Regions from separate parts of the Flavonifractor sp. An4 genome, predicted to be linked through region 2. Evidence: a T-box and tRNA genes for the amino acid it is inferred to sense, from the RefSeq annotation. Region 2 holds a T-box; the other holds one or more tRNA genes.
The links. A T-box is a leader RNA that pairs with one kind of tRNA and senses whether it is charged. The one in region 2 lies ahead of ileS (isoleucine--tRNA ligase), so its partner is inferred to be a tRNA-Ile.
Positions count from the first base shown of each region.

Region 1: it has a tRNA-Ile gene. The T-box ahead of ileS (isoleucine--tRNA ligase) is inferred to sense a tRNA for this amino acid. The anticodon was not compared.

Region 1 is NZ_NFIL01000023.1:665-9,818, forward strand. It holds partial or broken rRNA gene B5F94_RS10635 (16S ribosomal RNA) at 1-381, shown strand, start outside; tRNA gene B5F94_RS10640 (tRNA-Ile) at 578-654, shown strand; tRNA gene B5F94_RS10645 (tRNA-Ala) at 668-743, shown strand; rRNA gene B5F94_RS10650 (23S ribosomal RNA) at 1,022-3,861, shown strand; tRNA gene B5F94_RS10655 (tRNA-Lys) at 3,940-4,015, shown strand; tRNA gene B5F94_RS10660 (tRNA-Glu) at 4,018-4,092, shown strand; rRNA gene rrf (5S ribosomal RNA) at 4,223-4,338, shown strand; tRNA gene B5F94_RS10670 (tRNA-Asn) at 4,380-4,455, shown strand; tRNA gene B5F94_RS10675 (tRNA-Ile) at 4,520-4,596, shown strand; tRNA gene B5F94_RS10680 (tRNA-Trp) at 4,600-4,675, shown strand; tRNA gene B5F94_RS10685 (tRNA-Asp) at 4,717-4,793, shown strand; tRNA gene B5F94_RS10690 (tRNA-Thr) at 4,798-4,873, shown strand; gene B5F94_RS10695 (hypothetical protein) at 5,008-5,217, opposite strand; gene B5F94_RS10700 (hypothetical protein) at 5,236-5,880, opposite strand; gene B5F94_RS10705 (hypothetical protein) at 6,254-6,445, opposite strand; gene B5F94_RS10710 (hypothetical protein) at 6,447-6,677, opposite strand; gene B5F94_RS10715 (hypothetical protein) at 6,674-6,964, opposite strand; gene B5F94_RS10720 (hypothetical protein) at 6,951-7,229, opposite strand; gene B5F94_RS10725 (putative PDDEXK endonuclease) at 7,328-7,678, opposite strand; gene B5F94_RS10735 (CHC2 zinc finger domain-containing protein) at 7,876-8,151, opposite strand; gene B5F94_RS16250 (hypothetical protein) at 8,144-8,539, opposite strand; gene B5F94_RS10745 (helix-turn-helix domain-containing protein) at 9,100-9,154, shown strand, end outside.
Region 2 is NZ_NFIL01000032.1:11,069-25,583, reverse strand. It holds gene B5F94_RS12585 (MATE family efflux transporter) at 1-1,140, opposite strand, end outside; gene B5F94_RS12580 (hydrolase) at 1,140-1,724, opposite strand; gene B5F94_RS12575 (sporulation protein) at 1,841-2,410, shown strand; gene B5F94_RS12570 (S1 RNA-binding domain-containing protein) at 2,476-2,919, opposite strand; gene B5F94_RS16495 (septum formation initiator family protein) at 2,948-3,223, opposite strand; gene B5F94_RS16625 (hypothetical protein) at 3,393-3,587, shown strand; gene yabP (sporulation protein YabP) at 3,718-4,008, opposite strand; gene B5F94_RS12550 (biotin transporter BioY) at 4,072-4,611, opposite strand; gene B5F94_RS12545 (biotin--[acetyl-CoA-carboxylase] ligase) at 4,759-5,742, shown strand; gene B5F94_RS12540 (HAD-IIB family hydrolase) at 5,947-6,729, opposite strand; gene B5F94_RS12535 (RluA family pseudouridine synthase) at 6,795-7,709, opposite strand; gene lspA (signal peptidase II) at 7,706-8,161, opposite strand; gene B5F94_RS12525 (hypothetical protein) at 8,221-8,400, opposite strand; gene ileS (isoleucine--tRNA ligase) at 9,126-11,921, opposite strand; T-box leader at 11,994-12,212, opposite strand; gene B5F94_RS12515 (VOC family protein) at 12,293-12,652, opposite strand; gene B5F94_RS12510 (DivIVA domain-containing protein) at 12,724-13,461, opposite strand; gene B5F94_RS12505 (cell division protein SepF) at 13,649-14,158, opposite strand; gene B5F94_RS12500 (YggS family pyridoxal phosphate-dependent enzyme) at 14,182-14,515, opposite strand, start outside.

The sequences.
Region 1 (9,154 bases), on a different contig from region 2:
CGTTGACAAAACGGAGGAAGGTGGGGACGACGTCAAATCATCATGCCCCTTATGTCCTGGGCCACACACGTACTACAATGGTGGTTAACAGAGGGAGGCAAAACCGCGAGGTGGAGCAAATCCCTAAAAGCCATCCCAGTTCGGATTGCAGGCTGAAACCCGCCTGTATGAAGTTGGAATCGCTAGTAATCGCGGATCAGCATGCCGCGGTGAATACGTTCCCGGGCCTTGTACACACCGCCCGTCACACCATGAGAGTCGGGAACACCCGAAGTCCGTAGCCTAACCGCAAGGGGGGCGCGGCCGAAGGTGGGTTCGATAATTGGGGTGAAGTCGTAACAAGGTAGCCGTATCGGAAGGTGCGGCTGGATCACCTCCTTTCTAAGGAGACTTCAAGCAACCGAGAGTTGTTTGTAACGTCCTACGGTCAGCTTTCTGGAGCGAATGAGCTTTCACGTTGTTTAATTTAGAGGGTACACGCGTTAAGAAAATATGCCGCCGGCATATTTTTAGCGTGTACCGCGGCGGCTATGCCGACGCGGGCCAGGTAGGCAAGAAGTGAATGGCACCTATTTACGGGCCCATAGCTCAGCTGGCTAGAGCGCACGACTGATAATCGTGAGGTCGGTGGTTCGAGTCCACTTGGGCCCACCACTTCTCTCTCGATGGGGGTATAGCTCAGCTGGGAGAGCACCTGCTTTGCAAGCAGGGGGTCGTCGGTTCGAGCCCGACTATCTCCACCAATTCAATATCAGATCGAAGCACCTGGAGACAGATGTTTCGATCTGACCTTGAAAGAGGTTGGAAGTCAGCACCTTGAAAACTGAACAATGCAGATTGAAAGTATGAAGAGCAAGCAACAGAGGGCAATAACAGCAATGTTGTGGAACTTAAAGATAGAATGGCGAAAGCCGTTTTAGTGAATGGGTAAAACAATGTAGCCAAATTGCAAAACTTCTGTGAGGCCTGCATAATTCATGATCGAATAGAGAACAGCTCAGAAATGAGACTGTTCTACTAAGGTCAAGCTATAAAGAGCGCAAGGGGAATGCCTTGGCATCAGGAGCCGAAGAAGGACGTGACAAGCTGCGATAAGCTGCGGTGAGCTGCACATAAGCTTTGACCCGCAGATTTCCGAATGGGGAAACCCGGCAGAGCAATACTCTGTCAGCCTGCGTTGAATCAAATAGGCGTAGGTGGGGAACCGCCTGAACTGAAACATCTAAGTAGGGCGAGGAAGAGAAATCAACAGAGATTCCGCAAGTAGTGGCGAGCGAACGCGGAAGAGGGCAAACCGAAGGATTTATCCTTCGGGGTTGAGGACCGACACAACGGCAGGATAGGTTAGCCGAACGGTATGGGAAGGCCGGCCATAGCGGGTGAGAGCCCCGTAGGCGAAAACCGAATCTTGTTAGTCGAGTTCCAGAGTACCGCCGGACACGTGAAACCCGGTGGGAAACTGGGGGGACCACCCTCCAACCCTAAATACTACCTGATGACCGATAGAGGAGCAGTACCGTGAGGGAAAGGTGAAAAGGACCCCGGGAGGGGAGTGAAAGAGAACCTGAAACCTTGTGCTTACAAGCACTCAAAGCTCGTTAATGAGTGATGAGGTACCTTTTGTAGAATGGTCCGGCGAGTTATTGTTACTGGCAAGCTTAAGGTATTCAGTACCGGAGGCGAAGGGAAACCGAGTGTGAACAGCGCGTATGAAGTCAGTGGCAATAGACCCGAAACCGGGTGACCTATCCATGGGCAGGTTGAAGTGGGGGTAAAACCCCATGGAGGACCGAACACACGCCCGTTGCAATGGTCGGTGATGACCTGTGGATAGCGGTGAAATTCCAATCGAACTCGGAGATAGCTGGTTCTCCCCGAAATAGCTTTAGGGCTAGCGTTAACTTAGATTACCGGAGGTAAAGCACTGAATGGGCTAGGGGCCGATAAGGTTACTGAACCCTATCAAACTCTGAATGCCGGATAATTGATGGTTAGCAGTCAGTCTACGTGAGATAAGTCTCGTGGACAAAAGGGAAACAGCCCAGACCCACAGCTAAGGTCCCAAAGATACGCTAAGTGGAAAACGATGTGGAGTTGCGAAAACAACCAGGATGTTGGCTTAGAAGCAGCCACTCATTAAAAGAGTGCGTAATAGCTCACTGGTCGAGTGACTCTGCGCGGAAAATATAACGGGGCTAAGCGTAACACCGAAGCTTGGGCTTGTCGTAAGACAGGGGTAGGGGAGCGTCGTGTACGGGGTGAAGTCGCAGCGGAAGCAGCGGTGGACTTTACACGAGTGAGAATGCCGGAATGAGTAGCGAGAATTATGTGGGAATCATAATGGCCGAAAATCTAAGGTTTCCTGGGGAAGGTTCGTCCGCCCAGGGTAAGCCGGGAGCTAAGGCGAGGCCGAAAGGCGTAGTCGATGCACATACGGTTGAAATTCCGTAGCCACCGAACCTTAAGCACACTGACACATGGAGATAGCGGGACCCGGGCGTTGGTTGACCCGGGCGTAAGGGACCGAAATAGAGTAGGGAAGTCCGCGATGCTCTGTGGCGAGAAAAGGTGTGTGGTATGCTAAGGTGCCCGTACCGCAAACCGACACAGGTAGATGAGGAGAGAATCCTAAGGCCAACGGGAGAAGGGTTGTTAAGGAACTCGGCAAAATGACCCCGTAACTTCGGGATAAGGGGAGCCTCCTACGGGAGGCCGCAGCGAATAGGCCCAAGCGACTGTTTACCAAAAACACAGGTCTCTGCTAAATCGAAAGATGACGTATAGGGGCTGACGCCTGCCCGGTGCTGGAAGGTTAAGAGGAGAGCTTAGCGCAAGCGAAGGTTTGAATCGAAGCCCCAGTAAACGGCGGCCGTAACTATAACGGTCCTAAGGTAGCGAAATTCCTTGTCAGGTAAGTTCTGACCCGCACGAATGGCGTAACGATTTGGGCACTGTCTCAACAGCCCACCCGGCGAAATTGTTGTACTGGTGAAGAAGCCAGTTACCCGCAACTAGACGGAAAGACCCCATGGAGCTTTACTGTAGCTTAATACTGGAAATCGGTAAATCATGTACAGGATAGGTGGGAGACTTGGAAGCCAGGGCGTCAGCTTTGGTGGAGTCACCCTTGGGATACCACCCTTGATTTGCTGGTTTTCTAACCTGCGGCCGTGAATCCGGTCGGGGGACACTGTTAGGTGGGCAGTTTGACTGGGGCGGTCGCCTCCTAAAAGGTAACGGAGGCGCTCAAAGGTTCGTTCAGCACGGACGGAAACCGTGCAGTGAGTGTAAACGCATAAACGAGCCTAACTGCGAGACCGACGGGTCGAGCAGTAACGAAAGTTGGAGTTAGTGATCCGGCGGTATGCAAGTGGAAGTGCCGTCGCTCAACGGATAAAAGCTACCCTGGGGATAACAGGCTGATCTCCCCCAAGCGTCCACAGCGACGGGGAGGTTTGGCACCTCGATGTCGGCTCGTCACATCCTGGGGCTGAATTCGGTCCCAAGGGTTCGGCTGTTCGCCGATTAAAGTGGCACGCGAGCTGGGTTCAGAACGTCGTGAGACAGTTCGGTCCCTATCTGTTGCGGGCGTAAGAGATTTGAAGGGAGCTGTCCTTAGTACGAGAGGACCGGGATGGACGTACCTCTGGTGCACCAGTTGTTCTGCCAAGGGCATGGCTGGGTAGCTATGTACGGACGAGATAAACGCTGAAGGCATCTAAGCGTGAAACTCCCCCTAAGATTAGATCTCTCATCCTTCGGGAGTAAGGCACGTCGTAGACTATGACGTTGATAGGTCGGAGGTGGAAGCGCGGTAACGCGTGCAGCTGACCGATACTAATAAGCCGAGGGCTTGACCTTAACATGATGATTGCAGGCGCTTGCCTGGTACAGGAAACTGCATTGTTCGGTTTTGAGGGTGCTGACAAAGCTCCAGATGCGCCTTTAGCTCAGCTGGTAGAGCAACTGACTCTTAATCAGTGGGTCCCCGGTTCGAATCCGTGAAGGCGCACCAATGGCCCGTTGGTCAAGCGGCTAAGACGGCGGCCTCTCACGCCGCAAACGTGGGTTCGATTCCCGCACGGGTCACCAATTTTTTTAAAATTGGTCTTGACAGTGAGAAGAAAATAGAATATAATAACTTATCGTTGAGAAAGACGGTAAGGAGAGAAAAGTTCAGATGAAGTTTTCTTTGCTTACTTTCTTTTTCAAAAGAAAGTAAGTTGGTGTTGATTGCGGTGAGGGTCCACCCGTTCTCATCCCGAACACGGAAGTTAAGCTCACCTGCGCCGAAAATACTTGTCTGGAGACGGACCGGGAAGATAGGTAACGCCAACACAAAGAAGGGTCTGGTCTGACCAGACCGGGCCCTTTTACATTCCTCCTTAGCTCAGTCGGTAGAGCATGCGGCTGTTAACCGCAGGGTCGTTGGTTCGAGTCCAACAGGGGGAGCCAGACAATGTGGCTCGCCGCCACAAGTGTGACGGCGAGCCTCTTTTTAAGACAGTTGGATCGGTATGGGCCTTTAGCTCAGTTGGTTAGAGCAGCCGGCTCATAACCGGCCGGTCCACGGTTCGAGCCCGTGAAGGCCCACCATTTAGGGGTATAGCTCAGCTGGTAGAGCATCGGTCTCCAAAACCGAGTGCCGAGGGTTCGAATCCTTCTGCCCCTGCCAAACAAATATTCAGCCTTTGCTGTGGATATAGATATCACGATGGCGCGGTAGTTCAGTTGGTTAGAACGCCGGCCTGTCACGCCGGAGGTCGAGGGTTCAAGTCCCTTCCGCGTCGCCATTATGCTGCTATAGCTCAGTCGGTAGAGCGCATCCTTGGTAAGGATGAGGTCCCCAGTTCAAATCTGGGTAGCAGCTCCACACAAACCCGTTGTCCCACAAGGGATAGCGGGTTTTTACTTTTTCTTCCAATGGTTGACTTGTGGTAAAAGGATTGAGCAAAGGATTGAGGTAGGGCAAAAAATGGGCCGGGGATTGCTCCCCGGCTTTGTTTGTCATAAATAGAAATAGCCTTGCTTCTCTAGCTCCAGCAGCAGCTCCACGGCCCGCAATTTTTCGCCGGGGCTAGATTTTGGATTCTGACGGATTTGCCGCAGCGTGGTGATCTGCGCCTCCCGCTCGGCCCGTTCCTGCTCGCGGAGTTCTCTCCTGGCCTGTTCATTGCGCTTGCGGGTTTCCTGCCCTTGTGCGTGGCTTCGATCCATTACAAGATTCCTCCCAGGTCAAAAGTTATTTACAGCTTCGCCGGACAGCTGCTCCCACCGCTGGCCCATGCTGACAGTGTGGGCGGGGGTGTCCCGCCGTGCCCGGCTCTGTCCGCTGCAATAGTCCGCAATCCGGGACAGGTCATCCCATGCCCGCATCGTTCGGCCCTGCCCCTGGCTGCATACCTGGGCCAAATGGTACAGCGCTCCACGCTCTTTCGCCTGGGTGCTGTCCATATCATCGGCGGCTTCCTTTGCGTACTTTGCCACAAAGCGCAGCATGACGGGGTTATCATCGTACTTGCCCACTAGGGAATAGAAGTCATCGGTGGAGAGGATACCGCTTTTCAGTAGTTCCAGGCCGTTAGGGTCAACCGCGTCCGGGTCTGCAAGGTTTCCTCCGCGCACCTCCCGCTCCAGGGCAGCCCGCAGTTCCGACCGCCTCCGGTTGAACTCCGGCCAGATACGGGCTTCCGCTTCCTTAAAGGTCAGTTCTGCCTCTTGGTATTTCAGTTTGGCCCGCTGGCGTTCCATGTCGCTGCCCCTGGACATTCTGTGGGCATCGCTTGCCGCCTGGAATTTGTCCCATGCTTCCATATACTCCCGCCGTGCCGCCTGAAAAGCGGCGTCAAGGTCTTTTGCAAAGTGGTTAAATTTAGTCATTTTTATTTTCCTTTCTGTTGCATAAATTCCAAAGTGCGCATTTTTCACTGCACATGAATGGGGTTTGCTTACTGCCAAAAGGACAGCGCCCCCCAATGGACGGGGCCTCGCCGGTCACAAGTCCGCATCCGTGCTCCCCGTATCGGGCGCATTTCTGGGTACACTTGGAGAGTAAAGGGCAATCCCCGGGTTTGGGGCGGTTGTCCTCTGCGATCTTCTGAACCGGCGGCGCGCTCCCTACCTCAAATTCTCCGTAAGATGTTGTAATGGTCGGAGCATACTCAATCGCGGCCCTTCCGACGCGGCGGAATTTGCGCCCGTGTTCATCTATTTCCCAGTGTTCAGGTTCAATCTGTTTCATAGTTCAATCCTTTCAGATGTCAATAATGATAACGGTCTTGCATTTGTTCAGATATTGCCGGGCTTCTTGCTCGGTGGCAAAATTCCTTGTTTCGTGCCCGGTATAGTTTGCCTCCCATCCGCTGGAGGTCTGTATGATAATCCCGACGTTTGGGCCTGGTATCGCTTTTCTCAGCCTCTCTAGCCGCTTTTGAATATCGGTCATATTACCCCTCCACTACATGGATATTATCAAGTTCAAATTGTAATATCCGGTCAAGATCGTCTAAACTGCTGCCGCCAAGAACACGCGCAAACTCGCCTTGATCCGCTTTCATATCATCAACGGTTCCGGTTTTCTCTGTCCCGGCTACACTGTATAGAATCCACAAGGGGACTCCACGCTTGCTGGCCATGTATGCCTGGAGGCGCTTCAGCCGCGCCATTACATCGTTCATGGTTCATCACTCTCCAGTTCTGGCAGTTCCAGCTTGCCAGCCTCTATTGCCTCATCAATCATTTGGTAAAAGGACAGGCTCAAAGCGTCTATGCCCTCTATGGGATGAGGGTAAAGGACGATCCTCCGCCCGTCCGGGGTGTATGCGCCATGCTCCAGCAGATAGGCAAAGGGGTCTTTGCTGGTGTGAAATTCTCCGCCGCCCTCGACAATAAAGGTTGTTTGACCGGCGGACAGCGTTTTTAGATATTCCCGCAGTGCGGAAAGGCGTTGTTCAGTGCTTGCCATCGGTTTCTTCCCTCCATTTCTCCAGTTCCCGCAGCTGCTCCAGAATGTCGGTCTGTTCGGTCAGCTTCAACGCATATTCCAGCGTTGAGCGGGCAGCCTGTATGCGGGCCGTGGCCTGTTCGTCCGTGTTGCCCATGATTTCTGTGAGTGTGGAAATGGCAAGGGCAAGGGCCTGTTGTGCCTGCCGGGTTGCGTCATGGACAAGGTTTCCAAACGCTTCTCGGTATCGCTCCATAAACTCCGGGTCTTTCATGTACTCCCGCAAGGTGCTTTCTCCTATCCCTGCGGCCTTTGCCGCCTCTGCCCGTGTGCGGCTCACAAGGAGGGCTTGCAGGGCTTTTTCTTTTCTCGGTGTCGTGGGTATCACCCCTTTCTTTCGTTGGTTTCTGCGGCTTTCTGGCGGTCATAGAGGGCAACCCAATCATGGAGGCGCATGGTTACAAGCCACGGCTCACGGCTCCGGCGGTGGAACAGGGCGGGCACTCCATCGTGGAATTTCTCTGCATCCCTTACTGCCTGTTTCATTGCCTCCGGCACATTCAACCGCTCAACACGCTTGACTTCAATATGTACCCCTCTGAGGCCGGTCAAGTCCGGCACATCACCAAAGGACAGAGAACCGCCCCGCTCGACTTGATAGCCATACTCACGGAGCAGGGCGGCAAGTTCCCGCTCTCCGTCTGCACCCTTCCTCTGCGACGATCTACCGGCCATCTACAAGCCCCCTTTTGTCCCTTTTGGCCCTTTTGTCACAGGGATTTATCAATAGTTTTTTTGTCGGTCTGCCGCCGGTTGCTATTTCAACCTCTCGGACATACCCCATATTTACAAGGGCTTGCAGGGCGGGCTCCATATCTTCAACACGCTTAAATTTCCCTTTACACAGCCGGAACAAATCTCGCTTGCTCATTTCATCCTGGCCGGTGCTGCTGATCCTCTTCCAGAGATAGGCGCTCAACGGCTCCCATAGCGTCCAGGCCCAGCAGGCGGGCGGTGAAGTCAATAGAATCCCCGCCCACATCACACACCCAGCAGCGGAAGCGGCCATTGCGGAAGCTCATAGAGGGGTGCTTGTCATTGTGGAAGGGACACAGTGCCCACCCACGGCGATCAAATGTCAGGCCATAGTGCCGGGCGGCATCCTGGGCGCTCACCCGTTCCCGGACTTCCCGGAAAACATCAGTCAAGCGCAGCCGCCTCCTCGATTGCCCGTGCTGTCCGCATGATCTCCCCGGCCCGGTGCCGCATGGAGCGAACACAGGCGGCTTTCTCATCCTCGCTGCCCGGAAGATAGTAGCCGGTCAGGTTGTCTGCACAAATCGGTGTCCCGCTCCGGCGCTCCCGCTCGATCATCAGGCGGACGGTTCTTCCATCAACGCCCAGCAGCTTTTTTAGGTGCCGGAGGGGAACGGCGTTTTCCCGGCCACGGTTCAATAGGTCAGAGACTTTCCATTGACGGCCCGCCGTCTCCGTGGTACAATTAAAAACAGGAATAGACGCCCTGCAAGCCGTCATTTCCGTCGCCGCCCCTGTCAGCGTTGCCGCGCTGGTGGGGGCTTTTTCTTTTGTTGTCATGCGTGTACTCCTTTCAAATTCGCTGTACTTGCCGCCTCCAGTTGCTGGAGGAAGAGAGGCATATTGACTCTGTATTCCTGTCCCACTCGCAGGCAAGGAATTGTCCCGTTTTTGCACCCGGCCCGGATGTACCCCTGCGCTAATCCGCTGATTCTGCTGGCCCCCCGGATGGATTGATAGGGGGTGGTGAGGTCAAGTATGCGTTTTGGCATCGTCCGTCCTCCCTTCGCTGGCCTGGAGTTTTTGCGCACGCCGCTCCCAGTAGCGCCGGTTGCTTTCCCGGACTTTATCCGGGTTCTTTTTTCTCCACTCACGAAAATATGCTGCCCGTGCTGCTCTCGCCTGTTCGTCAAGCTGCTTTACTGAATCCAAAATAATCAGTCCTTTCCATTACATTTATCTTGACTGGTGCGATACGCCGTGATAAGATAAAGATGAAAGTTATCTTAATCTTTCACTTTAATTGAATTATATATGCGAAAGTGAAAAACAGGAAAAAATTTCACTATAATTTTTTCTGGTGAAACAAACGAAAAACTTTCACTTTGGAGGGGAAATAAATGTCACGGAAAAGGATACCGCATGAGGTTGATACTGCCGCGATAGAAGAAAACG
Region 2 (14,515 bases):
ACAGGAGGTCTGGACCCCCAGCATAAACATTCCGCACACATAGATCCGCAGGGCCCACACCGCCAGATCCACCAGCTCCGGCTTGTCGTTGAAGAGCATCACAAAGGCGTGGGGGAAGAGCTCCAGAGCCAGGCAGGCGGTACAGCTGAAAGTAAAGGCGCTGATCAGCAGCAGCTTGAAAGCCTTCTTCACCCGGTCCAGGTTGCCAGCGCCGTAGTTGAAGCCGATGATGGGCTGGGCCCCCTGGGCGATGCCCTGGAGGAGCAGGAAGAAGATCTGCAGCACGCTGGAGCAGATGGTCATGGCCCCCACGGCGGAGGTGCCGCCGTAGGCCTTCAGGGAGGCGTTGAAGGCTACGTTTACCAGGCTCTCAGTGGCGTTCATGATGAAGGGGGATACGCCCAGAGCCACTACCGGGGCCAGTACCTTGGGATTGATACGGAAGTACCGACTTTGCAGCCGCAGCCTGGTGCGCTTGCCGGTGAGGAACCGGAGCACCCACACCGCAGAGACGCCTTGGGCGGTGATGGTGGCCAGGGCCGCGCCCTTGACGCCCATGTTGAAGCCGAAGATAAACACCGGGTCCAGCACGATGTTGGTCACCGCGCCGATGAGCACCGTGGCCATGGAGATGGTGGAAAAGCCCTGGGAGGTGATAAAGAAGTTAAGCCCCAGGGAGATCTCCACAAAAATGGTACCCCACAGATAGATGGTCAGATAGTCGGTGGCGAAGCCGATGGTCTCCTTCGTGGCACCGAAGAGGAGAAGCATAGGCTCCTTGATGGCCAGGAAGAGGGCGGTCACCAGCACCGACAGGGCGATGAGCAGGGCGGTGCAGTTACCCAGGATGGCGTTGGCCTGATCCTCCTTGCCCTCGCCCATCCGTACCACAGCCCGGGAGCCGCCGCCCATGCCCACCAGGGCGGAGATGGCGGAGACGAACATCAGCACCGGGAAGCATACGCCAAGACCGGTAAGGGCCAGGTCTCCCACTCCTTCGATGTGGCCGATGTAGATCCGGTCCACAATGTTGTACAGGGCGTTTACCAGTTGGGCGGTGACCGAGGGCAGCGCCAGCCGCAGCAGCAGCTTGCCTACCGGGTCCCGGCCCAGGTCGTTTTCTCGTTTTGCCACAGCCATTACGCCTCGTCTTTCTCCAGAAAATAGGTGGCCTCCATGTCCGCCACGCTGAGGGCGAAGGCCAGAGGATACTGCTGGAAGGCCTGCCCCACCAGCCGCTTGTCCTCGTCGCCGGAGAAGCCCATGTGCCAGCGGATGGCCATGGCCTCCTCCCGGGTGAGGCGCAAAAAGCCGGAGAGAATGTACACGCTCTTCTCCCCGTGACCGTAGGGAAGATTATCCTCATAGAAGAAGGTGGGCACGCTCTGCCACTTGCCGTCGGGGCCCTTTACATTGCGGGTGCCGCCCCGGTAGCAGCCGATTTTGCATACGTCATGGAGGAGGGAGACCAGGGCAACCGTCTCCGGGGCGTAATCCAGGCCATACAGCTCCCGTACCCGTTCCCGCTCCAGATAGGCCTCCAGGCAGCGGTAGACGTTGACGCTGTGCTCGCACAGGCCGCCGGGGTAGGAGCCGTGGAACCGGGCGGAGGCGGGAGAGGTGAAAAAGTCGCTCTTGTGCTCCAGGTAGTCCAGCAGAGCGTCGGAGCCCTCCCGGTGTATGTTGTCCCGGTAAATCTGAAGAAATACTTCCTTGCTGTCCATGACAGACCTCCTTGTCATTGGCTTAAATGCCAGTATAGCACAGCCCCCCACAAAAAACCACCCCATGCACCACTGATTCGTACCCCGAATAGAATGGGCGGAACAGGAGGTGCTCCATGGAGTGGTTTTCCATGCTGGCGGCGGCGGTCCTGTTTGCCGCCGCCTGTAATTTTGATACGGTGATCCTGGCCATGGGCTGGGCGGTACGGGGGGTACGTCCCTCCCCTGCCCACACCTTGGTGATCGCCGGGCTGACCACCCTCATCACCTGGCTGTCCCTGGTGCTGGGCGAGGGGGCGGCGGCCACCCTGGGCCGCAGCTTTGCCGGAGCCCTGGGGGGGCTGGTGCTGGCGGGGATCGGGCTGTGGTTCGTGCTGGACTGGCTGCGGGGTCTGGGAGAGACCGGACAGGAGGATACCCCCGCCGCCGGGAAGAGCCTGCTGGGCTGGGTGGCTCTGGCCGCCGCCCTGGCGGTAAACAACGCCGGGGTGGGCGTGGCCGCCGGGGCCTCCGGTGTAGGTCCGGTCCTGGCCTCTCTGGCCAATTTCATACTTACCCTGGCTGCCCTGCCCCTGGGCCGGGTGCTGGCCGACAAGGTGGCCGGGCGGCTGTTGGGCCGGTTCGCCCTCCCCCTGTCCGGCCTGCTCCTCATCGCCCTGGGGGTGTGGCAGGTGCTGGGGGGATGACTTCGCCCCGGCAAAGAAAAATCCCCGCGTCTTGAGACGCGGGGATTTGTGATGTACGGATGGAATTACTTCCGGCCGCCGCGGCGGGAGCTGCGGCGCTCCGCCTGGCGCAGCTCGGACAGCTTGCTGTCGGAGGAGGCCATAAACTGCTTCAGCCGATCCTCAAAGGTGGTGGGCTCGGCGGGAGCGGGCTTGCCACGGAAACCGCCGTTGAAGCCGCGGTCGCGTCCGCCGGGACGGCCCTGACCGCCGTGACCGGCGGGACGGGGAGGCGGATCCATAGCCTTCTTAATGGAGAGGTTGATACGGCCGTTCTCGTCGATGCCGATGACCTTGACCTTGACCTCCTGCCCTTCCTTCAGATGATCCTTTACATCGTTTACATAGGAATAGGCAATCTCAGAGATATGCACCAGCCCCGATTTGCCCTCGGGCAGCGAGACGAAAGCGCCGAACTTCGTGATGCCTGTGACCTTTCCTTCCACAATCGTACCAACACCAAACTCCATTTGCCTGAAAAATCCTCTCTTTCAAAATTCAATCGGTGAACTGGAAGACGTATTCGCCCGGTTCCACCAGGCCCAGTTTCTCACGGGCCAGGTCGGCCTGCCGGTCCGGATCGCCGCTGTTTTCCACGGCGTCGGCCAGGTCGGCGTTGACTTGCTTCTGCTCCTCCACCTGCTGTTGGGCGGCGGCCAGATCGGCCTGAGCGGCCTGGAGCTGACTGCGCATGGTCAGCAGGCCGGTGGCCGTGCCGATGAGCAGCGCCAGGATGACGAGTTTGGTCAGAAGGGATGCTTTCTTGAGTTTCATGGGTGACTCCTTCCCCGTCGGCGGCCCGGTCTGACCGGGGGGTATCTTCCGTTTCATCGGATATTGTATTTATTTTATACCACTTCGGACGATAATGGAAGGCTTTTTTTGCGGATTTTCCGATTTTTTTACAGAGCCTCCCCATCACCACAAGGGGTAGTGTAACAATATGCCACACCACCCCAACAAGATCGGCCAGCCGGTAGCCCAGCCACAAAAAGCCCCGGCTCAGGGCCCAGAAGTAGAGCCCGCCGCCGGCCAGTATCCCGGCCAGCAGATAGCCCCGCACCTGTCCCCGGCCCGCCACCGTGGAGTAGACAAAGATGGCCGCCGTCACCACCAGCCAGAACAGCAGGTCCATTAGTCCCCCGATGAGAGGGAGGGGCAGGCGTACCCGCAGGATGCGCAGCAGGTCGTAGATCAGCCCTGCCGCCGCCCCCAGGCCCACCGCTCCCAGCAGAAAAAGGGCCTGCTCCGATACCCAGATCTCCATCTCAACGGAACAGGCGGCTAAAGAAGCCGCCGGACTTCTCCCCCCGGCCGTCCTCGTAGGTGAGGGAGTCCACGTCCCCCTCCACCTTCAGGTCCCCGCCGTCCAGACTCAGCTTTTCAATGTGCAGGTTTTCTCCCCGGATAATCAGGGTGCCCTGGGAGGTGTGCATGACGATGGTGTTTTCGTCAAAGCTCTCCACCTCCTCCACCCCGGACACCGACAGGCGCTCCCGGTCCTCCAGGATCAGATGGTGGGCCACCTCCGGCCGGCCCCGCTCACTTTCATACGGCATGACAATGCCCCTTTCCCACATAGTCTTGTCTCTACTATATGGGACAGGGGCATGGGATATGAGTCACGCCATGGCCTTTGCCATCACAGGGGCCAGCCGGCGGCTGAGGACCAGGGCCAGAGCCAGCTTGAGGGCATCGGGGATGAGGAAGGGGATGACGCAGCTCCACAGGGCGGATACCACCCCAATGGGGCCGCTGGTGGCGGCGTACATCAGGACGAACCAGGCGGTGCCGAAGGCGTAGCACACCGCCAGCCCCACAACGGCGGACAGCACAAAGACCACCGGGCCCTTGCCAAAGAGGGTCTGGGCCCCCCACATCACCAGGGGGATGAGGAGAAAGCCGATGAGATAGCCGCCGGTGACCCCGGCAAACCGGCCGATGCCGCCGGAAAAGCCGGAGAACACCGGCAGGCCCACCGCTCCCAGCAGCAGGTAGACCAGCACGGACAGGGAACCCAGCTTGCCCCCCAGGATGCCCACCGCCAGGAAAATGGCAAAGGTCTGCAAGGTAAAGGGCACCACCGTGGGGATGGTGATCCAGGCGCACAGGGTAATGAGGGCCGCCATTACGGCGACGTGGACCAGAGACTTGACTTTCATGGTGGTACCTCCTGGGTATATTGTAAACTCTAATTGGATTATAGTTTACAATAGAGAGAATGTCAACCATAAAATCAAATTGGTTGACAAAGAGAGCGGAGACAGGCTACAATATACCATAGAAAAAAGCAGAGAGGACGGATGACCATGCTGCGGGACGAGGTACTGGCCCTGTTGAAGGCCCAGGGGGGTGCTCCCCTGTCGGGGGAGGCCATGAGTCAGAAGCTGGGGGTGAGCCGGGCGGCGGTGTGGAAGGCCATGGAGGGCCTGCGGCAGGAGGGCTATGTGATCTCCTCCGCTCCCCGCCGGGGCTACGCTTTGGAGGAGTCCCCCGATCTCCTCTCCCCCGGCGAGCTGATGGACCCGGGCCGGAAGATCGGCACCAACCTGGTGTGCCTGGACACGGTGGACTCCACCAACAACGAGGTGAAGCGCCGGGCGGTGGATCAGGTGCCCGAGGGGCTGGTGGTGGTGTCCGCCGCCCAGACCGGAGGCCGGGGCCGCCGGGGCCGCAGCTTTGTGTCCCCGCCGGGGGGGCTGTACCTGTCCGCCCTGCTGCGGCCAAACTGTCCCCTGGAGCAGGTCAGCGCCCTCACCGCCTGGTCGGCGGTGGCGGTGTGCGACGCGGTGGAGCAGGTGTGTGGCATTCGTCCCGGCATCAAGTGGCCCAACGACGTGATTTTGGATGGGCGCAAGCTGTGCGGCATCCTCACTGAGCTGGAGCTGGAGGGAGAGACCGCCGCCCTGCGCTATGTGGTGGCGGGCATCGGGGTGAACCTGACCCAGACAGAAGAAGATTTTGGCCCCGAGGTGGCCCCGGTGGCCATCTCCCTGGCCCAGGCGCTGGGCAAGGCCCCACGGCGGGCGGAGATGGCCGCCGCCCTGCTGGACGCCCTGGACAGGCTGGACCGGGACTTTCCCGGGCAATGGGACAGCTGGCTGGAGCGGTACCGGGCGGACTGCATCACCGTGGGCCGCCAGATCAAGGTGCTGCGGGGGCAGGAGGAGCGCATCGGCACGGCGGTGGGGGTGGACGATACCTTCGCCCTGGTGGTGCGCTGGGCCGACGGCAGCGAGGAGGCTCTCTCCTCCGGCGAGGTCTCCGTCCGGGGCCTGCTGGGCTATGTGTAAACAAAAAGGGGGCTGTTGCAAAATGTGCAGCTCGTACAAAGACCCGTCATTCCGAGAAAAACGGCCGCCCACCGGGCGGCCGTTTTTCGTGGGAATCCGTCCCTTTTGCCGGGGAAACGGATTGCCACGCCAGTGTGCGCACTGGCTCGCAATGACAGGTTTGTGCAAAACAGCTATTTTGCAACAGGCCCCTTTTTTTGCGTTTTAATAAATGGAGTCCAGAATCTCCACGATCTGGGCCACGCAGCCCTCCTCGCAGGAACACAGGATGCGGGCGCCCCAGTCCTTGACCTCCTGGGCGCAGTTGGAGGGGGCGAAGGGGATGGCCGAGATGGCCAGCATGGGGATGTCGTTCTGGTTGTCCCCTACACAGTAGATCTTTTTGGGATCGATACCCAGATAGCGGGCCAGATAGGCCACCATGCCGCCCTTGTTGCTCCCCTTCCGGGTGAGCTCCAGCAGCACGGCGTTGGAGAAGATGACCTCGTAGTGCTCCGCCCACCGATCCAGCATATACCGCTGGGTCTCCAGCAGGATCTCGTTGCGCTGCTGCAAAATGACCTTGCTCCAGGGCAAAGGCATCTGGGCAATGGGCACCTCCGACGCAGTGGCCCCCGCCCGGGTCAGATGCCGGTGGGTGACCTCGTTGGGCTGATAGACGTAGATATCGTCGTGATTGTAGGCCTCAAAGCCGATCTCCGGAATGTCCCGGGCCACCTGCTGCAAGTCCTCCCGCACCCGCTGGGGCAGGAAGGTCTCGTATACCATCCGGTCCTCATGGAAATCGTACAGAGCCGAGCCGTTGGACAGCACCACCGGCGCGTTGATGGGGGCGCAGCGGGCGTGGGGCGCAAAGGTGGGGTGAGCCCGTCCGGTGGCCACCGTAAAGATGCCCCCCTCCCGGGTGAAGTAGTCCAGGGCGGTCAGGTTGGCGGGGGCCACCTGCATATTCTCACCATAGAGGGTATCGTCAAAATCGCTGACCAGCAGAACACCGTCAAACTTTCCGATGGCAGCCGCCTCCCTTCTGAATTAAACTGATATTATAAAGTTTATACCATAGCGCGCAGCTTTGTCAACACCGCCTCAAACCAGTGGGGCAGCGGGCACTCCAGGGTGACCCGTTCCCCGGTGCGGGGGTGGATGAAGGACAGCCGCCGGGCGTGGAGGCACTGCCCCGCCAGCCCCGGCCAGGGCTTTTTGGACCCGTATACCACGTCCCCCAGCAGGGGGTGGCCCATGTAGGCCATGTGGACCCGGATCTGGTGGGTGCGCCCGGTCTCCAGGCGGCACTGGATGTGGGTATAGCCGTTTAAATGCTCCAGCACCGACCAGTGGGTCACCGCCCGCCGGCCCTGGAGCTTGTTCACCGCCATCTTCTTCCGGTCGGTGGGGTGGCGGAAGATGGGGGCGTCCACGGTGCCCGACTCGTCCTTTAAATTGCCCACGCACACCGCCTCATATTCCCGGTACAGGGAGTGGTCCTGGAGCTGCTCCGCCAGAGACAGGTGGGCAAAGTCGTTCTTGGCGGCAATGATGAGCCCCGAGGTGTCCCGGTCAATGCGGTGGACAATGCCGGGGCGCAGCTCTCCGTTGATTCCGGAGAGTGAATTACCGCAGTGATATAACAATGCGTTGACCAAGGTGCCGTCAGGATGCCCGGCGGCGGGGTGAACTACCAGGCCCACCGGCTTGTTGACGGCGATGACGTCGTCGTCCTCGTAGATCACGTCTAAGGGGATGTCCTGGGGCACCACATCGATGGGGGCGGGGTCAGGCAGGGCCAGCACCAATTCATCCCCCAGGCTGGTCTTGTAGTTCTTCTTCACCGGCAGGCCGTTCAGGGTGACGGCCCCCTCCTCCAGCAGCCGCTGGGCCGCCGAGCGGGTCAGCTCGGGCAGCAGCCGGGCCAGGAACTGGTCGGCCCGCTCCCCCGCCCGGTCGGCGGTCAGATGCAGGGGGGTCATGCCTTGTCCTCCTCTTTGCAGAACAGCAGGAAGTAGACGCAGAAGGCAATGCCGCCGCACACAATGCAGATATCCGCCACGTTGAAGATGGGGAAGTTCATAAACAGGGTCTGGAACATATCGGTGACATAGCCCAGGAAGAGCCGGTCAATGAGGTTGCCCACCGCACCCGCCAGCACCAGGGCCAGGGAGACCATGCCGAAGGGGTGGTTGAAGGTCTTTCTGACCATCAGCACGATGATAAGGATGGAGGCAGCCGCCGAGATCAGGGTGAGAATCCAGGTATGTTCCTCAAAGATGGAAAAGGCCGCGCCGGTGTTCTGGTAGTAGGTCAGCTGGAGGATGTGGGGCAGAAAGGGGACCCCCTCCCCCATGGGGATGTAGGCCCGGACCAGGAATTTCACCAGCTGATCCAGGCCTACCAGGGCGGCGGCCAGAATGGCATAGAGCATAGTTTCAGGCTCCTTTGACGGAAAGTTCCTTCCATTGTAACACGGACGGCCCCGAGGGGTCAATCCTCGGCGGGAACGGGGATCTCCCCGTGTTCCTGCTCGTACTGGTTCAGATAGGACTCCACGGCGATGCACAGCTGCATATTGATGGAGCGCCGCTCCTTGGCGGCCAGAACGCGGATCTTCTGCATGACCTCATGCTCCAGCCGCAGAGAATAGGGGGCTTCCTGAACGCCCATACTCATTCCCTCCTCGTTGTATCTATTTGTATCTTTATAATATCAATAAGAGTGATATTTCACAAAGATTTATATAGAGTTGACTAGAGTGATTAAGAATGATATTATGAGCGAAAGGGGGCATTTCTATGGAGGACAAAAAGAAAGCACGCACCATTTCCATCCAGGTCACCCCGGAGACCAAAGAAAAAGCGGTCTGGTTGGCCCGGCAGTCCTGCCGCAGCCTGTCGGGCTACGTCCGCCAGCTCCTTCGGGTCCACATCCGGGCCTATGAGGCGGAAAACGGGCCCATCGGCCGGGACGGCGGGCGGCCTTTATGGCCGCCCGCAAAAAAGGGCCTGTTGCAAAATGTGCAGCTCGTACAAAGACCCGTCATTCCGAGAAAAACGGCCGCCCACCGGGCGGCCGTTTTTCGTGGGAATCCGTCCCTTTTGCCGGGGAAACGGATTGCCACGCCAGTGTGCGCACTGGCTCGCAATGACAGGTTTGTGCAAAACAGCTATTTTGCAACAGGCCCTTTTTCACAATATGGCTTACTCGCCCACAACAGCGGCGCAGCGGGGGCACAGCGCCCCACCGGGCCACAGCCCGGCGGGGGCCCCGATATTTTCATCTGCTCGGGGCAAGTGAATTGCCCCGGCATCAAGGTTTTGGGCCGGCGGCCCAAAACGCTTGGACGCGCCGGCGCGCGCCCCGCTTCGCGGGGGGCCGAACTGTGCCCGGTCTTATTCTCCAATCACAGCGGCGCAGCGGGGGCACAGTTCGGCGTGATGGCCGTCGGTGCCGATGGCGTCGTTGTGGTTCCAGCAGCGGGGGCACTTGGGGGCCTCGGACAGCTTGACGGCGATGGTGCAGGGGATGAGGCACTCCTCGTTCTTCTCCCCCTCCACGCTGTCGGTGGTGACGGTGACCTTGGACACGATGCACAGGGAGGCCAGGTCCACGTCCTTCAGGAAGTCGGCGTCCTCTGCGGACACGGAGACAGTCACCTCGGTGTCCTGGGCCTTCTTGAACACGCCGGCGTTGCGGGCGTTCTCCAGGGCCTTGTTGACGGCGTCACGGAGAGCCACCAGCTTGGCCCAGCGGTCCTTGGCGGCCTCGCTCAGGGCGAAGGCAGCGTTGTCCTCGGGCATATCGTTGAGCAGCACGCTCTCGGCGTCCACACCGGCGGCGTGCTTCATGGCGTGCCAGATCTCGTCGGAGGTGAAGGCCAGGATGGGGGCCACCAAGCGGGTCATGCCGTCCAGGATATAGTAGAGGGCGGTCTGGGCGGAGCGGCGCTCTTCCTCGCTGCCGCAGTACAGGCGGTCCTTGATGATGTCCAGATAGAAGTTGGACATATCCACCACGCAGAAGTTGTAGATGGCGCGGTACACACCGTGGAACTCGTAGCGGTCGTAGGCGGCCCGGACGTTCTTCACCAGCTCGTTGAGGCAGTGGAGGGCGTAGCGGTCCAGATCCATCAGCTGCTCCACCGGCACCAGGTTGGCATCGGGATCGAAATCGCACAGGTTGCCCAGCATATAGCGGGCGGTGTTGCGGATCTTCAGGTAGGCCTGGGAGAGCTGCTTCATGATCTCCTTGGAGATGCGCATATCCTGGGTGTAGTCGGCGGAGGCCACCCACAGGCGGAGCATATCGGCGCCGTACTCCTTGATGACTTCATCGGGGGCCACGGCGTTGCCCAGAGACTTGTGCATGGCCTTGCCCTCGCCGTCCACGGTCCAGCCGTGGGTGGCGATCTGGTGATAGGGGGCCACGCCGTTGACGGCGATGGAGGTGAGCATGGAGGACTGGAACCAGCCGCGGTACTGGTCGCCGCCCTCCAGGTACAGGTCGGCGGGGTACTTCAGGTAGGGACGCTCGGCAGCCACGGCAGCCCAGGTGGAGCCGGAGTCGAACCACACGTCCATGATGTCGGTCTCCTTGGAGAAGTGGGCCTTGCCGCACTTGGGGCACACGAAGCCCTCGGGCAGCAGGTCCTTGGGCTCACGGTCAAACCACACGTTGGAGCCGTGCTCCCGGAAGAGGGCGGCCACATGGGCGATGGTCTCGGGGGTGACGATGTCGGCGCCGCAGTCGTCGCAGTAGAAGATGGGAATGGGCACGCCCCACACGCGCTGACGGGAGATGCACCAGTCGTTGCGCTCGGAGATCATGGAGATCATGCGCTCCTTGCCCCAGCCGGGGTGCCACTGGATGTCATCGCAGGCCTTGACGGCGGTGTCCTTGATGGCGTCCACAGAGCAGAACCACTGCTCGGTGGCGCGGTAGATGATGGGGTTCTTGCAGCGCCAGCAGTGGGGGTAGGAGTGGGTGATGGACTCCTTGGCCACCAGGAAGCCTTCCTTCTCCAGGTCCTCCACCACCAGGCCGTTGCCCTTGGCGTAGAACTGGCCGTTGTAGCGCTCGTCGGTCATGACGCCCTTGGCGTTGACGGGCACGGGCACACCGATGTTGGTCAGGCCGGCCTTGTCGTACTGCTGGCAGATCTGGAAGTCCTCGGCGCCGAAGCCGGGGGCGGTGTGGACGCAGCCGGAGCCGGCGTCCAGGGTGACATGGTCGCCGTTGAGGATGACGGACTCACGGTCGAAGAGGGGGTGAGTGGCGGTCATCAGCTCAAACTCGCTGCCCTTCAGCTCGGCCAGCACCTTGCAGGCCTCATAGTCGATGTGGGCGGCCTTGCACACGCTCTCGGCCAGGTCCTTGGCCAGGATATACACGTCGCCGGAGGGCACCTGGAGCAGCACGTAGTCGAAGTCGGCGTTGAGGCAGATGGCAAAGTTGCCGGGGATGGTCCAGGGGGTGGTGGTCCAGATCACGAAGTAGGTGCGGCTGAGGTCGGTGTACTGGCCCAGCTTGCCCTTGTCGTCCCGGACGGGGAATTTCACGAAGATGGTGGTACAGGGGTCGTCGGCGTACTCGATCTCGGCCTCGGCCAGAGCGGTCTGGTCGGCGGGGCACCAGTACACCGGCTTCATGCCCTTGTAGATGAGGCCCTTCTCGGCCATCTTGCCAAAGACCTCGATCTGCTTGGCCTCAAACTCGGGCAGCAGGGTGATATAGGGGTTGTCCCACTCGCCCAGCACGCCCAGGCGCTTAAACTGCTCGGTCATCTTGGCAATGTAGCTCTCGGCGTACTCCCGGCACTTGGTGCGGAACTGGGCGGTGGTCATCTCGTCCCGCTTGACCTTCTTGTCCTTGAGGACGGCGGACTCGATGGGCAGGCCGTGGGTGTCCCAGCCGGGCACATAGGGGGCGCAGAAGCCGGTCATGTTCTTGTGCTTGACGATGATGTCCTTGAGGATCTTGTTCAGGGCGGTGCCGATGTGGATGTTGCCGTTGGCGTAGGGCGGGCCGTCGTGGAGGACGAAGGTGGGCTTGCCCTCGTTGCGCCCCACCATTTTGTTGTACAGGTCGTGGTCGTACATCTCCTGGAGCATATCGGGCTCGCGCTTGGGCAGGCCTGCCCGCATGGGGAAGTCGGTCTGGGGCAGGTGGACAGTCTGGTTGTAGTCCATGATGGTTCTCCTTTTTATATTGAAAATAAATAAAAAACGGGGTTGGAGGCAAACAAAAAGCGCCTTCGTCTCTCAAGAGACAAAGGCGCACACCTCTGCGGTACCACTCTCGTTGTTCCGGGCATACCGGAACCGCTCGACAGCCTGTAACGGGGCCAGCCGGGGCCGCTTACTCCGTTCGGCGGCCATGCTCAGAGGTGATTTTCCCGGCCCGTCCTGTCCGCCTTGCACCAAAACGGCGGCTCTCTGCGCAGGGTTGGGGGCGGTACTCGTCCTCGTCACAGCATTTTACAGATGAAAATCACTGGGAGACGCCCTTTTTTGGCGTCTCCCAGTATCTTACCTGTTTGCAAGGCTTCTGTCAAGGGGTTTTACCCCTTTTGCATCAGCTGAACGGTAAGTCCGTCCGGACCGGTGAGAAAACAGAAGCGGACCCCCGGATGGGGCTCACGGATGGGGGTGGGGTTCAGCCCGGCGGCCTCCGCCCGGGCCCGCTCCCCGTCCAGGTCGGCCACGGCAAAGCCCAGGGACAGACCGGCATAGCGGACGTCAGAGTGGCCGGCGCCCTGGATCAGCTCCACAGCGGTCTCCCCCTCCCCACCGGAGAGGAAGGCAAAGTGGGCGTCGCCCATGGAGAACCGGCGGAGGACCTTCAGCCCGGTCCAATTCTCCAGAAAGGAGACGGAAGCCTCCAGATCGGTGACGTAAAGGGTGGTGTGCAGATAGTGCATGGTCATGCCTCCAGATAAAAAGGAGGCGCCGTGGAAAACCGCGGCGCCTTCCGTCATGGTTTGTTAGCGGTTCAGCGGATCTCGTAGTCCTTGCCGAACTGCAGGTTGTCAAAGTCGATGCGGCGGGTGGGCTCCTCCACCACGTCATCCTCGTCCTCCTCCACCGGATGGGCGGCGGGGGCCTTCCGGCCGCTGAGCTCCATCAGCTCATCGTACAGGCTGCTCTCCTTGGCGCCCTCGGAGGCCTTGGGAGCGGACAGGTCGGTGGTGTCCTCCTGCTCCTGCTGGATGATCCGCTCCACGTTTTCCTCGATGTCCCGGGCGGTATCCCCCACCGGGTCCACGGACACAGGGGAGGCGGCGGTCAGCTTGGACAGGCCGCTGAGGAAATCCATCTCGTGCTGATGGAGCTCCTTCAGCTTGCCCACATAGGCGGCGGTGGACTGCTGGGCGGCGGCCAGACGCATCTGCTCGTCCCGAATGGCCTGCTGCAGCTCGGCCATACGGGCCTTGGCATCGGCCTCGGCGTTCTGCATCAGCTGGTTGCGCTTGCTCTCGGCCTCAGCCACCAGGTCGTCCGCCATCTTCTGGGCGGTCATCAGGGCCTTGCGCATGGCGTCCTCGGTGGAGCGGTACTCCTCCACCTTCTCCACCAGCACCTTCATCTTGGCCTTCAGGGTGGCGTTTTCCTTGTAGAGGGTGGTGTAATCCGCCGTCAGGATATCCAGAAATTCGTCCACCATCGACATATTATATCCGTTAAACGCCTTGGTAAAGGCGTGTTCCGAAACTTCCTGCGGCGTAAGCATAGGCTGATTCCCCCTGATTTTTTGTGTCTTGTTCCCACCCGATGCTGCGCATCGTGCGGGGACCCCGATTTTGGATCTGCCCGGGCGAAATGAATTCGCCCGGCATCAAGGTTTTTGCTGTGCAAAAACGCTTGGGACGCCGGACTCCCGGCGGGACAACGTGGACGTTGTTCTCCTAAGACTGCTTTTAGAAATACAGCCCGTTGTTCTCCAGCTCATCAATAAGATCGCCCAGAATGTCCACGTTGTAGGGCGTGATGATATAGGTGGAGATGGCCACCTTCTTGATCTTGCCCTCGTTGGCGTAGGCCACGCCGGACAGGAAGTCCAGCAGGCGGCGGGCAATGTCCTTGTTGGTGGACTCCAGGTTGAGGACCACGGTGCGCTTCTCGCGCAGATGGTCGGCGATCTCGCTGGCGTTCTCGAAGCGCTCGGGCTTTACCAGCACCACCTGCAGCTGAGTGGTGGTGTGGATGTTGACCACCTTGTTGCTGCGGCGCTCGTTATCCGGAGAATAGAGGCTGCCGGTGGACTCCTGAGCGGCCTGGCTCTTGGCGCTCTTGCGCTCCAGCCGGTCGCCGCCGGTGCGGTCCATCCGCTCACTGCGGGAGACAGGCTCGAAGTCGTCCTCGTAGTCGTCCTCCGGCTCGTCCTCATAGGGGCGGGCCAGCCGCCGCAGTTCATCAAACAATCCCATATTCGGTTACCTCCTGAATCATATCAAGCTTTATGCATGGGAGGGCGGGGGCCGAACAGGGCGGTGCCTACGCGCACCAGGGTGGCGCCCTCGCGGACGGCGTCCTCATAATCGCCGCTCATTCCCATAGAAAGACAGTCGATTGTGGTTCCATTATCCGACATCTTGTCTCTTATGTCAACAAAAAGCTGACGCATTTTCGCAAAAAAGGGCCGGTTTCCATCGGGTCCCTCGGCCACCGGAGGGATGGCCATCAGCCCCCGCAGATTCACATGGGGACAGGCGGCGGCTTTTTGGGCCAGGGCGGGCAGCTCGTCGGGAGAAATGCCGCTTTTGGACTCCTCCCCGCCGATGTTG